One region of the Peribacillus sp. FSL K6-5616 genome, then DNA from elsewhere that is predicted to be linked to it. Evidence: riboswitches for the same ligand, from Rfam matches in the RefSeq annotation. Region 1 holds a riboswitch; each other region holds the start of a gene.
What was found. A riboswitch is a leader RNA that binds a small molecule or an ion and turns the genes downstream of it on or off. The one in region 1 is predicted to bind thiamine pyrophosphate.
Positions count from the first base shown of each region.

Region 2: linked by a shared signal. The riboswitch ahead of tenA (thiaminase II) and the one ahead of MHB45_RS16825 (ABC transporter substrate-binding protein) in region 1 are both predicted to bind thiamine pyrophosphate.
Region 3: linked by a shared signal. The riboswitch ahead of thiC (phosphomethylpyrimidine synthase ThiC) and the one ahead of MHB45_RS16825 (ABC transporter substrate-binding protein) in region 1 are both predicted to bind thiamine pyrophosphate.
Region 4: linked by a shared signal. The riboswitch ahead of tenA (thiaminase II) and the one ahead of MHB45_RS16825 (ABC transporter substrate-binding protein) in region 1 are both predicted to bind thiamine pyrophosphate.

Region 1 covers NZ_JBBOYT010000001.1:3,507,191-3,511,863, reverse strand. Annotated here, with positions in the region: gene MHB45_RS16840 (amidohydrolase) at 1-987, shown strand, start outside; gene rarD (EamA family transporter RarD) at 1,068-1,997, shown strand; gene MHB45_RS16830 (protein-glutamine gamma-glutamyltransferase) at 2,093-2,920, opposite strand; TPP riboswitch at 3,234-3,343, shown strand; gene MHB45_RS16825 (ABC transporter substrate-binding protein) at 3,477-4,472, shown strand; gene MHB45_RS16820 (thiamine-binding protein) at 4,484-4,673, shown strand, end outside.
Region 2 covers NZ_JBBOYT010000001.1:937,011-941,683, reverse strand. Annotated here, with positions in the region: gene MHB45_RS04525 (DUF459 domain-containing protein) at 1-156, opposite strand, end outside; gene MHB45_RS04520 (GNAT family N-acetyltransferase) at 345-851, shown strand; gene MHB45_RS04515 (aspartyl-phosphate phosphatase Spo0E family protein) at 921-1,115, opposite strand; gene MHB45_RS04510 (Fur-regulated basic protein FbpA) at 1,367-1,555, opposite strand; SAM riboswitch class I at 1,731-1,835, opposite strand; TPP riboswitch at 1,993-2,097, shown strand; gene tenA (thiaminase II) at 2,189-2,878, shown strand; gene thiW (energy coupling factor transporter S component ThiW) at 2,894-3,415, shown strand; gene thiD (bifunctional hydroxymethylpyrimidine kinase/phosphomethylpyrimidine kinase) at 3,384-4,190, shown strand; gene thiM (hydroxyethylthiazole kinase) at 4,187-4,673, shown strand, end outside.
Region 3 covers NZ_JBBOYT010000001.1:357,728-362,400, forward strand. Annotated here, with positions in the region: gene MHB45_RS01730 (zinc-dependent alcohol dehydrogenase) at 1-320, shown strand, start outside; gene MHB45_RS01735 (hypothetical protein) at 644-1,096, shown strand; gene MHB45_RS01740 (histidine phosphatase family protein) at 1,340-1,885, shown strand; gene MHB45_RS01745 (HAD family hydrolase) at 2,038-2,826, shown strand; TPP riboswitch at 2,943-3,057, shown strand; gene thiC (phosphomethylpyrimidine synthase ThiC) at 3,193-4,673, shown strand, end outside.
Region 4 covers NZ_JBBOYT010000001.1:1,793,364-1,798,036, reverse strand. Annotated here, with positions in the region: gene MHB45_RS08570 (ABC transporter ATP-binding protein) at 1-426, opposite strand, end outside; gene MHB45_RS08565 (ECF transporter S component) at 445-1,023, opposite strand; gene tenA (thiaminase II) at 1,039-1,722, opposite strand; TPP riboswitch at 1,858-1,989, opposite strand; gene MHB45_RS08555 (SDR family NAD(P)-dependent oxidoreductase) at 2,118-2,864, opposite strand; gene MHB45_RS08550 (AMP-binding protein) at 2,917-4,554, opposite strand; gene menB (1,4-dihydroxy-2-naphthoyl-CoA synthase) at 4,573-4,673, opposite strand, start outside.

The DNA of each region.
Region 1 (4,673 bases):
AACGCGCTCACAGAGGCCATAGAAGACGCATATAAGCTAGGTTTGACTGGGGGGCATACCGAGGACCTCCATTACTACAATGGTTTCATGCCGACATATCAGGCGTTTAAATCGGTAATCGAGGACCGGGAAATGGCCTTTCGCGCCAACTTGCTCGTCCATCACGAAGCGTTTGAAGAAATGCTGGCAGCAGGCGGCGGCTATCAGAAAGGTACGCGATATATCAAATTCGACAGCATGAAGATCTTTACCGACGGCTCCTTAGGCGGACGCACAGCCCTGTTGAGCGAACCTTATGTAGATCAAAAGAATACGAATGGAGTCGCGATATTCACTGAAAACGAGCTTCAGGAATGGGTGGAAAAAGCAAGGGCTGCCGGAATGCCGATTGCTGTCCATGCGATTGGCGATCTCGCTTTTGAATACGTCTTGAATGCAATTGAAGCCCTCCCCCCGAAAAAGGGACAGAGGGACCGGCTCATCCATGCGCAGATTGTTCGGCCGGAGCTTTTGGAGCGGGCGGCGAAGCTGCCGGTAATCTTTGATATCCAACCGGGGTTCGTTCCGTCCGATTTTCCGTGGGTGGAAGAAAAGGTGCCAGCCGATCTATTGGAATCCTCCTATGCCTGGAGAACCTATTTGAATTTGGGCATCATTTGTGCGGGAGGATCGGATGCACCCATTGAACCATTAAATCCGATTTTGGGCATTCATGCAGCTGTCACAAGGATGAAAATCAACAGTGAGGACCGTACCGTATATGGTTTGTCTGAAAGGCTTTCCGTTTTCGAGGCTTTCGCATTGTATACCAAAGGGAGTGCTGCAGCAATCGGCCAGGAAAAACGCCGCGGTGTGATCAATAAAGGGTACGATGCCGATTTTACCGTGTTTAATCTGGATGTCTTTGCTGTTGCACCGGATGATCTCCTGAAAGCTAAGGCGGTCATGACGGTCATCGATGACAAAATCATGTATGATAAAAATTAACAGTTGCAAAAAAAGAAATGGAAATACAAAATTGTTAGATGGAATTAGATAAAGGAATGTAAATGGAAAGAAGGCTTGTTATGAAAGTGGATCAACAAAAAGAAGGGGCGATTTATGCAGCCCTTTCTTACATGATGTGGGGAGTTGTGCCGGTTTACTGGAAGTTCCTTCAGGGAGTCGGTGCAATAGAAATTTTAGCTCAGAGGGTATTATGGTCTTTCGTGTTCATGCTGGTTTTATTGATGTTCATGAAAAAATGGCAGGCGTTTCTTGATTATGTCAAAAACATAATGGGAAATCCGAAACTCTTTACGGCATTGCTAACGGCGTCACTGCTTGTTACAGCTAATTGGGGAGTGTTCATATGGGCCGTTAACTCAGGACGGATCCTCGACACGAGCCTTGGATATTATATCAATCCGCTCGTCAGTGTACTATTGGGAGTGATAGTCTTAAAAGAAAAATTGAGCGGGGCCCAAATCATTTCATTCCTGCTTGCAGGAATCGGAGTCTTGATCCTTGGCATTCATTTCGGCACGATCCCGTGGATCTCTCTTGTTTTGGCCATGACCTTTGGATTATACGGTCTGGCAAAAAAAATGATCAAGGCCGAATCGGCAATCGGGCTGACGCTTGAAACGATGATGGTAACGCCTCTGGCCCTAGGTTACCTGATTTACTTGATGAACAGGTCGGAAATGCAATTCTTTACAGACGGAAGCACAAGCTTGCTGTTGGTGGGCGGCGGGATTGCCACGGCATTGCCTCTTTTATATTTTGCAAAAGGGGCGGAGAAGATCCCGTTATCGATGCTTGGCATTTTTCAGTATATCGCTCCGACCTTATCTTTATTGATCGGGGTATTCGTCTATCATGAAAGTTTCACCAAAGCACATCTTTTAGCCTTTTTGTTCATATGGTCAGCTTTGGCTGTTTATACACTATCCATAACGAAATGGGGGCAGGCAAGTGCCCGCAGGTTCAAAGGCAAAGGGAATATTGGTGCGTGAAAAGAAAAAAATGCTTGGGGAGATTTCTGCCCAAGCATTTTTTTTTATGTCGTTACTCAATAAAACGGTTTTATGGCATAGGCGAAATGCCAGGGTCATGAAAGGTATATCTTCGAACCTATTTCAGAAACAATACAATTGGAAAGGCAGGCAGGATTGTTATCGGGATTGGCACGGGGGGAATTCAGTTGGAATTGTCTATAGAAGGAACTATCCAGGAAAATGATATGTGTTGTCAGGAATGCTGATATGGTGGCGTACGGCTTTCTATTGCTATTTAATTCATCGATGATTCCCTGTGCAGTGGTAATCCCGATCCCGTGGCCATAAAAGAGGTTATTCCCTAATAATAGGGCATTTTCACCTTGCCATTCAGGGGTTGCCAAGTCGTGATCAGGGTTTTTGAAGTAAACGCAATCACCTGGTAAATAGTCCCTTCCCTGGTGAACGTTGAGAGCCATATTCCTTGGAGGGCGCCAGTCATATAAAAATAGGTCTGAAAAAAGATAGTCGAAATTCCTGGGGCCGATTAAATCCAAAATCGCCTTTAAAAAAGTGACGACTATTGCTGTCCCGCATTCGAAGGCATAAAGCCCCCCATTCATGAAAATGTCAACGAGCGCATCATGAGGGAGAATCCCTGGCTGAAGGGTGAAGGTGCCATCCTTTGAAAGGTGCCAATAACGCTGATTGGATTGAGACTCCTCAAGTGTGGAAAATTCCGGCCCGCTTTTATCCAACGCAATAGCTGCCTCTATGACCCGGTTCCTCAGCTGTATCTCGAAATTAAAATCCCCAAAGTTCCGGTATTCAAAAACGTTAGAATCTTCCGCCAAGCATTGAAGAGTTTCAAGCGATCTGGCAGAGGCTGCACCTGGTTGGATTTGACTGACATCTAACCATTTGTGATTAATCTTTATCATGACATATCCACCTTTTGCTTATGAAATTAAGGGTTTAATAAAACCAGTAAACAAAAATGTCTACACGTAATGCTCATTATATGAATGCTTGCAAAGAAATGACTATTTGGAACGTGTCCGCCACCGTTGCAGCCAGGAATGATTGGAACGGAAAGAGGCAGAACTATTTTGCTTTCAATGATTTTCGTTCCAAAAGATGTTTTGCAAGATATCCTGAAGTGCAAGGAATACCTTTCAAATTAGAGAGTAGAAGCAAATTAGTATTCCTTTTTCCCTATGAATTGATATAATGAGAGAGAAAAGTTCATATGTGCGAGAAATGTAGGGGGGCCAGTACTGCTGGCTGAGATTGCATCCATTAGATGCTGACTCTTTGAACCTGATCTGGGTGATGCCAGCGGAGGGAACATATTATGACTGATTTTCTGTTTTGTATGTTAACGTCCGAATTCATCTTCGGGCGTTTTTTGTTTTTTTATCCAGTATTTGAATAGCCCCCTAATATGGTTCCGGCATATGGATCTTATAGAATGAGAATGTGTAGGAGGATAATGACTTGAATAAATTCTTACCACTGTTAACTTCGTTCTTCCTTTTAGCTGGATGCGGAGCAGGCGGAACCAATGAAAAAGAAGAAGCATCTAAAAATGAAGAATTAAAAAAGGTATTGGTCGTGCTCGATTGGACACCGAATACAAACCATACAGGATTGTATGTAGCCAAGGAAAAAGGTTATTTTAAAGAACAAGGTCTTGATGTGGAAATTATCATGCCAGGTGAAGCTGGTGCTGATAAGCTTGTCGCTTCAGGGAAATCTGAATTTGGCGTGAGTTACCAGGAGGGCATAACACAGGCCCGCGTGCAGGGCGTACCGATTGTTTCGGTAGCTGCCGTCATCCAGCATAATACCTCGGGATTCGCTTCCCCAGAGGAAAAGGACATTACGACTCCCAAGGATTTTGAAGGGAAGACTTATGGCGGCTGGGGATCTCCGGTTGAAAAGGCCATTATTGATTCACTCATGAAAAAGGAAAATGCGGATGTAAATGAAGTGGACATAGTCAATACAGGGGACATGGATTTTTTCACTTCGGTTAAAAGGGATATAGATTTTGCCTGGATTTATTATGGTTGGACAGGCATTGAGGCCGAGCTGCGGAATGAAAAGCTTAATATGGTGTACTTAACCGAATACTCTGATAAGCTTGATTACTATACGCCTGTTTTGACTACAAATGAAAAGATGATAAAAGAAGATTTCGAGACTGTTAAAGCATTCGTTCATGCAGCTTCGAAAGGGTACCAGTTTGCGATTAAGAATCCTGATGATGCAGCGGATATGTTAATCGAGTCTGCACCGGATCTTGATCCAAAACTGGTGAAGAGAAGCCAGGAGTGGCTTGCAGACAAGTATCAGGATGATGCTCCGCGATGGGGTGAACAAAAGCTTGAAATTTGGAAGAATTACAGTGAGTGGATGACTGAAAATAAGCTTCTTGAAGGTGATTTCGATCCTGAAAAGGCATTTACCAATGAATTTTTACCAAACTAGGAGGAGATACAATGGCCAATTCATTAATTAGTATACAAATTATTCCTAAAGGGGAAAATGTCATCCCTATGGTCGATGAAGCAATCAAGATCATTGAAGAATCAGGTGTCAAGTATGAGGTTCACCCGCTAGAAACGACAATGGAGGGGGAACTTTCCGAGCTTTTTGCCGTGATAGAAAAAATGAATGTAAGAATGATTG
Region 2 (4,673 bases), 2.6 Mb from region 1:
TATATATCCTTCCCCGTCCTTATCCCCTTTTCCATAGGTTAATGAATCTCCAAAAGCCATGACCCTTTGCACATCTTCCGACTCCGAGGCCTGAAATTCATATGCAGCAAAACATATAACCAGTACGATAATCAATATACCTGCCAATTTTTTCATTTGGTTCTCCTCTTGTCTTTTTACTAGAAGTATTTAATCTTTTTCATACCCAAAAAATCTGCAGTACTAACATAAAAAAGAATTGTCAGATAAAGAATAAAGAGTGTATGATAATATAAAACTTTCAATGGAAACGGGATTACCCTTCATTCTGGAGATTGAATAAATGATAGTTAGGAGTTTAAATCATGGAAGAACACATAGAGTTTAGAGAGGCAGAACTATCTGATCTACCCAGAATTGTTGAAATATATAATTCGACAATTGCTTCAAGAATGGTCACGGCAGATACGGAACCTGTATCCGTCCAATCGAGGGTTAAATGGTTTGAGGAACATCATTCAGAAAGTAGACCGCTATATATCATTACTATAGAAGGGAAAACCGCTGGATGGATGAGCTTTCAATCCTTTTATGGCCGACCGGCATATAAATCCACTGCCGAAATCAGTATTTATATTGATGATTATTTCCGGGGAAAAGGAATTGGACAAATTTCGATTCGAAAGGCAATTGAATTGAGTCCAAAATTAGGTGTTAAGACTTTATTGGGTTTCATTTTCGCCCATAATACACCAAGCCTTAAGCTTTTTTCCAAATTCGGGTTTGAAGAATGGGCACATTTACCTCAAGTTGCCGAGATGGATGGCATTGAGCGGGATTTGATCATTCTAGGTAAACGTGTCGATATTTAATATATATTTCTTTAGAGCTATTGCCTTGAGCAGTAGCTTTTTCAGATTAATAAAGGTCGAATTGCTAATTTAAAAATACCTATATGCTTCTTGAAGGGAAAAATATTCAGAATCTCTTTTACTTGCTAACGCATTCAATAGCGTATCCAATTCTTGACTGGCTTGTACAGTCAGCAGACTTGTTAAGCCGTAAATCGCTCCCAACTTTATCATTTCCTGTCTCTTCTCTTCTACTTTTTCTATAGTTACCTTACGGCTAGGCATCATAGTCACCTCCCATTTATTCAATATTTTTACACTTTCATCATAATGAAACCACTAGTTAAAATCAACTATTTTTCAAAATTAAATGTGTTATTTTATAGGCCAAATGTAACAAAACACCTATTTTGTTATTTAATTATGTATAATTTGTGTCGTTTTCTAATAAACGCAAAAAAAGCATCCACTAGTGTAGACTGCGAATGCTTACATCATATCCCTTATCCAAAAATCCAAATATTGTATTCCGTTTACTATGTCATCCATTCAGAAGGTGACTCGTTATTAGGTCTATTTATAACAATCTTATATTCATCTTCAAGTACTTTTAATGGGGCATCATAAAGGTGCCTTTCATCAGAGGTTTTGTATACTCCATTGGCCAATAGCTCTTCAATGAGTTTTGCCTTCCTCTGTTCAATCCTCTTAAATAATTCTGCCATGTAAATGGCTCCTTTCCCAGTCGTCCTAGTGCCTGCTTCTAGTTAGCTAAACTTTATCAACTTGTTTGATTTCACCAAATTATATATACCTTTTCTAGTATGTCACTAAACGTTATTTCCCAAAAATAAAAGCCCCTTCTAATTTAAGAAGAGGCTGACAGTGTCCGTACGGCTCTTCTTATCTTCCAAGCATATGCTTGTTGGATTTAGCACAGTTCCCTAAACGGGTCCGCTGCCGAGGTTTCTTAGGGCCAAGTCCCTCCACCTCTCTGGATAAGAATTCGATATATAATGATGTAGAAATGATTCTATCCTAATAATCTTCAAAAGTCAATTACCTGGTTCTCCCTTTTTTCCTGGACATAAAGTGATTCCTCTTTCAAATACGGGTTGCATTTTCTTGTCTTTCTGATATGATGTCAGTAATTACATACAATTCACACCACTAGGGGAGTCTTTTTTAAGACTGAGATGGAATTAGTTCCGGACCCTTTGAACCTGAACCGGCTCATACCGGCGGAGGGAAGTGGATGATATCGTCCATTTTACAGACTATATCCATCTACCCCGTTCCGTATTCAGGAACGGGGTTTTTTATTCAACAAAGGGAGCCATTCTATAGGAGGATGAACAATGGAGAATACAAAATTAGAAACATTCAGTGATAGACTGCATGCACGGGCAAAAGAGATTTGGAAAAGGAACCATTCACATCCCTTTGTCCAGGCAATTGGAAACGGTACACTTCCTGAAAAGAAATTTGCCTATTACCTGAAGCAGGACTATGTCTATCTCATGGATTATTCCAAGCTCTTTGCTTTAGGTGTCATCAAAGCCCATAACATCGAAACCATGGCAAAATTTGCGAGCATTTTAAATGAAACCCTTCAAGTGGAAATGGATATTCATCGGCATTATGCTTCCGAATTCGGGATCAGCTCCAAGGAATTGGAAAATACAGAACCTACTCCAACCACTCTAGCCTATACAGGTTACATGCTAAATGCAGCTCAGCATGGGACTTTGGCAGACTTGGTCGCCTGTCTCCTGCCCTGCGCTTGGGATTATTATGAAATCGGTTTGCTATTAAAAGAACAAAATGGAGCAGCACTGGAAAACAATCGCTACGCAGATTGGATAAGGTCCTATTCATCTCCTGAATTCGGGGAAGCACACAAGTGGCTGATCACTTTGTTGGAAGAATTGACGGAAGGCATGCCTGAAAAGGAACTTCTTAGATTAGAAAAGCACTTTTTGGTTACTTCCCGATATGAATATTTATTCTGGGACATGGTTCAAAATGAGCAGGATTGGCCTCTGTAGGTGGTTGACATGAGGATGAATCCTATCAAGAAACTGACATTGACTGCCATGATCATTGCTTTAACGACGCTGACCAGTTCATTTATTTTCATCCCTGCAGGATTTGCAAAAATCTTTCCTATTCAACATCTGGCAAATGTCCTGACGGCGGTTCTATTGGGGCCTGCATATGCTGTGACACAAGCTTTTTTAGTTTCCATCATTAGAAACATGTCTGGTACCGGTTCAATTTTCGCCTTTCCCGGCAGCATGATTGGTGCACTTTTGGCCGCCATCCTTTATCGAAAAACACAAAGCTTAAAATTCGCCTGTTTAGGGGAAGTGATCGGGACCGGCATTCTCGGTTCCCTGGCCTGTTATCCGCTTGCAACCCTCCTATTGGGAGAAAAAGCTGCTCTTTTTGGTTTTTTACCGGCTTTTATGTTCAGTTCATTCGCAGGGGCGATTTTAGCTTTCATATTACTTAAAATACTGCTAAAAAATAATTATATGAAGGGGTTTTTTTATGAAAACAGCATTAACGATCGCAGGCTCTGATTCAGGGGGCGGTGCTGGAATACAAGCGGATTTAAAAACATTTTCTGCACATGGTGTATTTGGAATGTCTGCCATCACAGCCGTAACCGCCCAAAACACAATGGAAGTCCGTTCTGTACAGCCCATTGAAACAGCTATCATATCGGATCAAATTGCAGCTATCTTTGAAGATATTCCTGTCGATGCAGTAAAAATAGGCATGCTTGGATCAAAAGAAATCGTGGAAACGGTCGCTTCATCCCTTAAAACCTTCATGCCTGCCATCGTTATCCTTGACCCTGTCATGATTTCCAAAAGCGGCCACCATTTGCTCGACGAAAAGGCCGTCTCTGCCTTAAAAATGGAATTGCTTCCGCTTGCAACTCTTGTAACACCCAATGTACCAGAAGCGGAAGTACTTACTGGCTTCGCGATTCGGACGAAACAAGATTTCTACAGGGCATGCATTTCGATACAAGAAATGGGTCCCAAAGCCGTTTTACTTAAAGGCGGCCATGCAGCAGGAAATCCAAATGATCTTTTTTATGATGGTACTGACTTCCACTGGATCAAGGGAGAGCGCATTCATACCAAAAACACTCATGGTACAGGCTGCACCCTATCATCCGCCATTACATCTAACCTGGCAAATGGACTGCCATTGCAAGTCTCGATCGAACAAGCCAAGACCTATATTTCCGAAGCGATACGCAATAGCTTTTCAATCGGTAAAGGTCATGGACCTGTCCATCATTTTCATTCATATTCAAAAAAAGAACGGAGTGACTTGTTATGAAGATTTCTTCAGCCGATTTATTTATGAAGGTAAGAGAAAGGAAACCACTCGTTCACCAAATCACAAACTTTGTTACGGTCAATGACTGTGCAAATGCCACCCTTGCCATCGGAGGTTCACCAGTAATGACATCGAGCCCAAGAGAAGTGGCGGATATGGTCAAATTAGCAAATGCATTGGTCCTGAATTTCGGTACGATCGATGATAAAGCCTTGGAAGCAATGGAGATTGCCGGTAAAACGGCAAATGCCCTGGACATCCCGGTCATTTTGGACCCGGTGGGAGTTGGTGCCACCTCCTATCGTACAGAGCAAGTCAAAGAGCTCCTAAGTAAGGTTACTTTCCAAATCATTCGCGGAAATGCGAGTGAAATCCTGTCAATGATGGGTGGGGATACCGTTACACGCGGGGTGGATTCGGGGGAACTTGCGATTAGCAATGCCGAGCTGGCTGCACAAGCGGCAAATGAATTGAATAGCATCA
Region 3 (4,673 bases), 3.1 Mb from region 1:
TTCAGGGTGGAACGTTAAGTGCAATCGAGATTGCCCTTAACGCCGTACGTAAATTCGGCACGATCCAATTGACTGGCGTATACGGATCGAAATATAATATGTTCCCATTAGGCAATTTATTTGAGCGGAACATTAACCTGAAAATGGGACAAGCACCGGTCATTCACTACATGCCCAAACTTTTTGATAAAATCACGGCTGGAGAGATCGACCCTACGGAAATCATATCCCATAAAGTCCCTCTCGAAAAAGCGAGTGAGGCTTATCAAATCTTTAACGATCATGAAGATGAATGTATTAAAGTGGTGCTAAAGCAATAATGTGTAGCTATAAAAATCCAATGCCCCTGAGCTGCATTGGATTTTTTAGTTGAGTTCGTAAATAGATAAAAGTGTATGGTGCATGATCGATAAACGTATAAATGACGCGGGATAAATGCTCATCCTACCCGTGAACTGAGGAAATCGGGGGTACACTGTTTTTTTTACTATGATGCTTTTAAAGGGGATTCCGGGAATGTGACGATTGACCCTTCCGATGATGAAGGAGAGATGCATTGCCGAGTGATCTTGATTAAGGGTTTTTGGTAAGGGAATGGAGTATTTATATTATATAATGATAGTGACAAAAGGAGGATGTTCAGATGGTATATAACTCGGCAGCAGAACTTTGTGAAGGGTTTGGTTATCCGCCCGTTCACGTTAAATTGACGATAGAGATCATCGATAAGAGATTGGGACCTGTAAAGGCAGAAGCGGAGATTGCCATCAAGCCTGTTAAGTCAAAGGGTTATCTGGAAGTATTGGTGGAAGAATTGGAATCGGAGCATATCTTTGCCGATGAAAATGGCAGTATCTATGGCAGCTTCGGCATCGATCAAAGCATCCAGATATATGATGAAGTCCTGACTACCATTCCGTTCGAAGAGATAATGGGAAATGAAAATTGGAAAGAGACAGTTGAGGAATCCATCACGGCGGATAAACTAAAGGAACAACTGGGTAAATCCCTAAATGATTATCAATTCAGTGATTTGAGCGGGAAATATAAATTCAGGAAAAGATGTACGGTAACAGAACTCCAATTCATAGATTAAACGAAAGGAGAAGGCGATATGCTTTCTCTTTTTTACATATGGCCATGATATTTTTCCTTATGATAATTAAATGCTTGCAGTGACACAATCTGTGAGAACCTTTAACCATGCACAAGGGGAGCTCAGTAGGCTTTTAATGGTTTCAACTTGCATTTATTATATAGCTTTACATAGGTTAATATATTGTTAAGGGCTTTTATAAGAAATAGAAACGAATATTTTAAAAGATAAAAAGGAGAATATATGAAAATTGGTTTGGTACGGCATTTTAAGGTGGCACATGAATTTCCTACTGGGAAATCTGTGACGGCGGATGATATGAAGCAATGGTTTGTGGACTATGATGCAGCGGATATTATTTATGGAACGACTTTATTTGGCGTGGAGGAATGGCAGGAATGTTATTGCAGTGATATGTCGAGAGCCGTCAAGACAGCGGAACACATCTTTCCAGGCACGGTTCATCGGATGGAGGAGCTGCGGGAAATACCTTCTCCCCCTTTGAGAGGAAGGGTTAAGCTGCCGTTCATCCTTTGGGCCATCTGGATTCGCTGCTGCTCGGTGATCAACAAGCAGACAAGGGCGGAAATTAAGATTGCAGAGCAAAGGATCAATAATGTATTGGATGAAGTCTTTGCAAAGGGGGAAAGGAATGTTCTGATCGTGAGTCATGCCGCCCTCATGGTATATATGAGGAAAGAGCTGATCCGACGGGGGTTCACCGGTCCAAAGTTCAAGATTGCCAGTAATGGAAAATTGTATGTATTTGAAAGCGGAAAAGGGAAATGAATATATGGTTCCCCACCGGAAAAGGTAAGCCATTTTGCGAAGAAAGAGGCATGTATTTTCCGAATAGTTATTCTTTTTTTATTGGTTGTGGTTTATTATTGTAATAGTGTAATTTTTACGAATTCAATATTGGGGAAAGAGGGGTGGACATTTTGCTGAAGGCAGTTTTTTTTGATTTAGATGATACATTACTATGGGATCAGAAAAGTGTAAAAGAGGCTTTTGTGGCCACATGCGAAGTTGCCAAGGAGAAATATGGTCTGAATGTCGACGAGTTTGAAGAAGCGGTGCGGAAGGAAGCGCGTGATCTTTATTCTTCTTACGATACATATGCATTCACTCAAATGATCGGAATCAACCCATTTGAGGGACTATGGGGGAATTTTCAGGATGATCATGATGAATTCCGGAAGATGGCCGGGATCGCACCGGCTTATCGGAAAGAAGCGTGGACGAGGGGCTTGAAGGCATTAGGGATCGATGACCCGGAATTTGGGCTTGAACTGGCAGAACGTTTCCCGGCCGAAAGACGCAAAAAGCCATTTATCTATGAAGAAACATTCCGTGTTCTGGATGAATTAAAAGGGAAGTACAACTTGCTATTGCTAACGAACGGATCTCCTGAACTGCAAAATACCAAACTTGAAATAACGCCTGAACTGGTTCCTTATTTCGACCAAATCGTGATTTCAGGCGCATTTGGTCGAGGTAAACCGGATGCCTCCATTTTTGAGCATGCTTTGCAAATCATGGAGCTGGATAAGGATGAAGTATTGATGGTCGGCGATAATTTAATGACCGATATCCTTGGAGCATCACGGGTAGGTATAAAGTCGGTTTGGATAAATCGCCATGATAAGAAACGGAATGAAGTGCTTCCAACCTATGAAATCAAGCATTTAGAGGAGCTTTTCCCTATCCTTGAGAGCCTGGGGAATTAATTGGCGGTCCTCCTCCAAATAACAAATTTTGGAGAGTTGCAATGAAAATATTAGGTCTTTCAAATTATTTACAGAATGAAAAGGGTGAGATATAGTTACCCTGTAATCAATTAAATTATTCAGACTAGGGGTGTCCAATAAAAGTTGGGCTGAGAGAGAAGCGCTTAAGCTTCTTAACCCTCAGGACCTGATCTGGTTCATACCAGCGTGGGGAAGTTAGAATCTACTAAACGATGACCTTTCAATTGGTCATTTCTGTAGTCATACTAACGTTAGCCGGGTCTTTAATATGAGACCTGGCTTTTTCGTGCGAAGTGGATTGGATTTTGTCCTTTTTAAATGAACTTAAAAAGGAGAAATGAAATCATGAAGAGTAATTCAGTAAATGACATGAACGTTTCAATTATGTCCAGTTTTGCCGGGAGTAAAAAAGTGTATGTTGAGGGATCTAGACCCGATATTAAAGTACCTATGCGTGAAATTGAGCTAAGTCCGACGACAGGGGCATTCGGTGAAGAGGAGAATCCGCCTTTACGTGTATATGATACAAGCGGCTTCTATACGGATTCAGAATATCCGATTGATATTCATAAAGGCCTTGCCCCGATCAGACGCAGCTGGGTTCTGGAACGGGAAGATGTTGAAGAGTATGAAGGGCGTGAAATAAAGCCCGAAGATAACGGATATAGAAAAGTGGAGTCACAATCCAATGCCGAAGTTTTTCCGGGATTGAAAAGAAAACCATTGCGTGCGGTGAAAGGAAAAAACGTAACCCAGCTCCATTATGCCCGCAAAGGGATCATTACTCCAGAAATGGAGTTCATTTCGATCAGGGAAAATGTAGCCCCTGAGTTTGTAAGGGAAGAGGTAGCTAGCGGGCGGGCAATCATTCCGGCAAATATTAACCATCCTGAAAGTGAGCCCATGATCATCGGACGTAATTTTCACGTGAAGATAAATGCGAATATAGGAAATTCAGCTGTCAGTTCATCGATTGAAGCTGAAGTGGAGAAAATGACTTGGGCCACACGATGGGGTGCAGACAACATAATGGATCTTTCCACAGGAAAGAATATTCACACGACGCGGGAATGGATTATCAGGAATTCACCTGTGCCGGTTGGGACGGTTCCGATATATCAAGCATTGGAAAAAGTGAATGGGGTCGCGGAAGATTTAAATTGGGAAGTTTTCCGGGATACATTAATCGAGCAGGCTGAGCAAGGTGTCGATTACTTCACCATACACGCTGGTGTACTTTTGCGATACATCCCCATGACAGCAAAGCGAGTTACGGGTATTGTTTCCCGGGGAGGCTCCATCATGGCACAATGGTGCTTGGCCCACCACCAGGAAAGTTTTCTCTATACACACTTTGAAGAGATTTGTGAAATCATGAAGACGTATGATGTTTCTTTCTCATTAGGTGACGGTCTCCGTCCGGGATCCATTGCAGATGCAAACGATGAGGCACAATTTGCGGAATTGGAAACACTTGGGGAATTGACGAAGATTGCTTGGAAGCACGACGTTCAAGTCATGGTGGAGGGACCCGGTCACGTACCGATGCATTTGATTAAAGAAAATATGGATAAGCAGCTGGAAGTCTGTCAAGAAGCACCATTCTATACCCTGGGACCATTGACGACGGATATAGCTCCTGGATACGACCATATCACTTCTGCGATTGGTGCTGCCATGATTGGATGGTTTGGAACGGCCATGCTTTGCTATGTGACACCGAAAGAGCATTTGGGACTGCCGAATAAAGAGGATGTTCGGGTAGGGGTCATTACTTATAAAATTGCAGCACACGCAGCTGATCTTGCAAAAGGCCATCCGCAGGC
Region 4 (4,673 bases), 1.7 Mb from region 1:
GATTGCCAGACGCTGTTTCATCCCGCCTGATAATGTGTCAATACTTGTATGGTCCAGGTTCAATCCTACTTTACGGAAATGATTTTGAATCTTCTCTTTCATTTCTTCTTTAGGGACGGAAAGATTCTCTAGGACAAAGGCAATTTCCTCATCGGCAAATGGCATGCAAAACTGGCTATCAGGGTCTTGAAAAACATACCCCCATGAAGAAGGGCATTTCAATTTCTCCGCTTTCATCGGGACTTCGATGGAATTCGGAATCAATCCGCTTAACACTTGCAACAGAGTGGACTTACCACATCCAGATGGTCCCAACAATAACACTTTTTCTCCCTGATCAAATGATAGTGATAGGTCCTTGAATATCAAAGATTCATCACCGGGAAATTTCATTCTTAACTTTTCAACAGAAACGATTGGTTCCATGGCCCTCAACCTCTTCTTTTAATCAAGTTCTGCATAATCTTTATTGGAAACCGGACGCACAAGATTAGTTACCCCTGTTGCTTCCAGGACTTTAACTAGATAATAAGCGGTCACACCTGCAAAGAATATGGAACCCACAAACCTCGCTATCATGAATAACGATAGATTCCAAGTAGAAAGCGCACCTATTTCCCCGTATGCAAAATCCATGATAACTGATGCCAGGCAGGAAGCCATCGCAGCTAAAACGGCCACCGGCATATTGAATTTTTTATATTTGAACCCCATGAACACCAGTTCCGCGAACAAACCTTGGACCACCCCATATAACAGTACAGTCAGCCCCCATGGGGAACCTAGAAAGAATTCCCCTGAAGCTGCAGCTATCTCCGCCAAAAGTGCCACACCCGGCTTCCGTAAAATGAAAAAGGCGACAGGGCCAGCTATAAACCACATTCCATAAATAAGTTGATCCAGATGTAATCCTAATGGTTTAACGGAATAATAAATCGAACCCCAAAGGATATAAACGATTCCAAATGCTACCGCAATCACGATCGTGACTAATATATCCGTTAATTTCAATCCTTTTTTCATTGTTTCATTCTCCTTTTATACTTCTAATGTTTCCTTATGAACGGGCCATGTCTCTAAACGATAAGCCATTTCCCAAAATGAGTATTCATATTGGCTGCTGAGAATAAAATGCTCTTTCATTCTCGCCTTATCTTCTTCAGTTACTTTTTCAGCAATCTCATCCAGCCTCGCAATTTGTTCTTCCACCAAAGTGCGGAACCACTCTCCTCCGTAAGCCGCTATCCATTCTTGATAAATCGGCTCTTCGGGCATGCACCCTTGCAGCTTTTCACCTATCTCATAATACAGCCAGTAACACGGCAAGATAGCTGCAATAACATCTCCTAAATGTCCCGAATAAGCCGCACGATACATATGGGAAGTATAAGCATAGGCAGTCGGGGCAGGCTTGAAATCTTCCCGTTCTTCTTTTGTGATGCCTAATCTCTCGGAAAAATTCTCATGAAGCTTCAACTCCGCTTCATATGTTCCTTGTGCATGGCCGGCAAGCCTGCTTGTTGTATGTAAATCTGTAGCTTTGACTGCCCCTAAGGCTTGAACTCTAGCAAAATGAGATAAATAATAGGCATCTTGCATGACATAAAAACGGAAACACTCCAATGGCAATGTGCCATCTCCTATTCCTGCTACAAACGGATGATTAAAACTAGCTTCCCAAATGTGATCAACTTCCTTACGGATTTCCTCTGAAAACTTCATGTCCATTACCTCCAAATTGTATTTTTTCATTGAACGAAACAGAAAAAAACACTTATCACCCCTTTTTTTGCAAACAAAAAACCACTTTCTTAAACGTAAAGAAAGTGGTTGTACAAGAAATAATACAGAAATGTATAGTTCCAGACCCCACTTCCCTACGCTGGTATAAACCAGATCAGGTTCTAAGGGTCTTAAAGTCATACTTCAATCTCAGCTTTTGTGGGTAAAAAATCAACTTTTACCTATAAAGCACCCCTAGTGGTACAAATTGTATATTAAAATTCATTTGCCTTTATATTAACACGATAAATCCAATTGTCAAACGTATTAGAAAAGTTTTCTTGATTTAGGGTTACTAAACTTTCAATCTTCCATACCCACTTAACCACGATCTATTAAACCATTGTTAATCCACCATTTACGGAAAGAGTTTGCCCCGTAATATACCCTGCCTCTTCCGAAACGAAATAGGCAACAGCACTGGCAATGTCCTCTGGTTGTGCTAGCCGTCGGAATGGAATCGCTTTTTCCAAGGCGCCTGCTATACCTTCGTTATATGAGCCTATTTCTTGAAATAGGGGCGTATCAGCAGGACCTGGCGCAATACAATTGATGTTGAGTTTATGACGTGCCATTTCTCTTGCTATCGTTTTTGTAAAGGCAATAACCCCTCCCTTAGCAGCCGAATAAACTGCTTCTCCACTTGATCCGACTCTTGCTGCATCGGATGCAATATTTACTACCTTACCGTATCCATTTTCAATCATGAGAGGTAAAATTTCCTTGCTAGTATGGATCTGCCCAAGTAAATTAATATCGATAATCCTTTTCCATGTGCTGGGATCACTTTTTAAAAAAGGTTCCACCTTATCCCAGCCTGCATTATTAACCAATATATCTATTCTATGATAATAGTTCACTGATTCTTCGACGGCTTTTTTTACACTTTCTAATTTCGTTACATCACAATGGACCGCTCTGGCTTCAAAACCCGACTTTTCGATTAAAGAAACCGTTTCCTCTGCATTTTTAAGATTAATATCAGCCACGATGACGTTAATATTGCGAGAAGCCAATTTTTTTGAAATTTCTCTGCCAATTCCGCTTCCAGCACCTGTGATAAATGCCATTCTTTTTGTCATCATATTCCCCTCCACTTTCACTATTTAGTCAATATGGATTTATTTAAGCTGCCTATATATTGTCGGTTATCCTTTCATTAATCATTTCCCGGAGCCGGAATTTCTGAATTTTCCCGCTTGCCGTACGAGGAAAGTCATCCATTATTTCAATAAATTCAGGCCAATATTGTTTTGCCAATCCCTTTCCCAGGAGAAATTCCTGCATTGAATCCATCGTGATCGGGCTCTTTCCCGTTTTCATACTGATACATGCACATGCTTTTTCCTGAAGACGGGAATCTGGAACCGCAATAACCTGAGCACTAGAAATATCCGGGTGTTCATACAATACATTTTCTACATAAGCGACTGGAATATTTTCACCGCCACGTATGATTATGTCTTTGTTTCTTCCAGAAATCCGGATATACCCGTCTTCATCAATGAATGCTCGATCACCGGTAATGAACCATCCGTCACTATACTCAGCTAACGTATCATTGATTCGTTTAAAATAGCCGACAAAAAGAGCCGGACCCCTTACTAATAAAGAGCCTTCTATATTCGGGGCACAGATTTCCCCTTCAAAATCCACTATCTTTAACTCCATACCCGGAAACGGGATTCCGTCGGTATTCGTCAGTTTTTCTTCTGTATCTTCAAGTCTCGTCAAGGTTACCAAGCCATCTTCCGTTTGTCCCCACCCTGACAATATCTTGAACGGTACTTTTTTCACGGCCTCCTTTACTAAATGCCTGGGAATCGGGGCACCCAAAGCTACGAAGACTCGCAGCGAATTGAGGTCATACCTTTCTATCCCCCCCATCTGAACCGTATCCTGCAGAAAAGGAGTGGCACCCGCCGTAAACGTTATCTTTTCCTTCTCAACCCATTCAATAAACTCTCTCGGATTCCAAATGTCTTGATAGATTCCCGTACCTCCAATATGTGTTGGGAGCCTGACTCCATAACCAAAACCCGTTTGGTGAGCGAACGTTGACGCCATGAAAAGAACGTCATCGGATTTTAAATGTAAGCGGTCAATCCAATAATTTGTAGATATACAAAGGGTATTATGTGTATGCATAACTCCTTTTGGACTTCCCGTGGTTCCCGAGGTAAAGATAATTTCAGTCACCTCATTGGGGTCATGTGTGATTTCATCCAAAATGGAAGAATCCATCCGGTCTTCCCAAGGTTCATCAAATAGGGAGGAGAACAGTTTCATCCCATTCGGGGCATTTTCCCCAATCACATATATATGTTTCATTGAAGGCCATTGATGGCTTAGTCTCTCAATCATGTCAGGGTAATAAAACCCACGGAAATAATCTGGTACAACAATCATTTTAGATTCTGCCATCCCAACCATATAGCCAATTTCCCTATCTCGATAAATCGGTATCAAGGGATTGCTGATGGCACCGATTCTTGTAACAGCATAGTGTAAGATTATAAATTCATTCCAGTTAGGCAGTTGAAAAGAGACAACATCCCCCTTACCCAATCCTATATGCAAGAGACCCAATGCGATTCGATCGACCAACTTACCAAGCTGCTTGTAAGTAAAACTACTTTTTTTATCGATAATCGCTATCTTCTCTGGATGCTTTACTATAGCATCATTCAAATAATCCAAAATCGTTCGGTTTGGCCAAACGTCTTGATATTTCTCCACATATTGCTGAGTCAAAATCGTCTCCAATTTCACTAGTTTTCTTCCCCCTCATCAACCTCTGAATTTATTAAAATCAACAGGCCTCTTTTCCAGGAAGGCATTTTTTCCCTCTTCCGATTCTGGTGTATTGTAAAACATCGCTAAACTGCCCA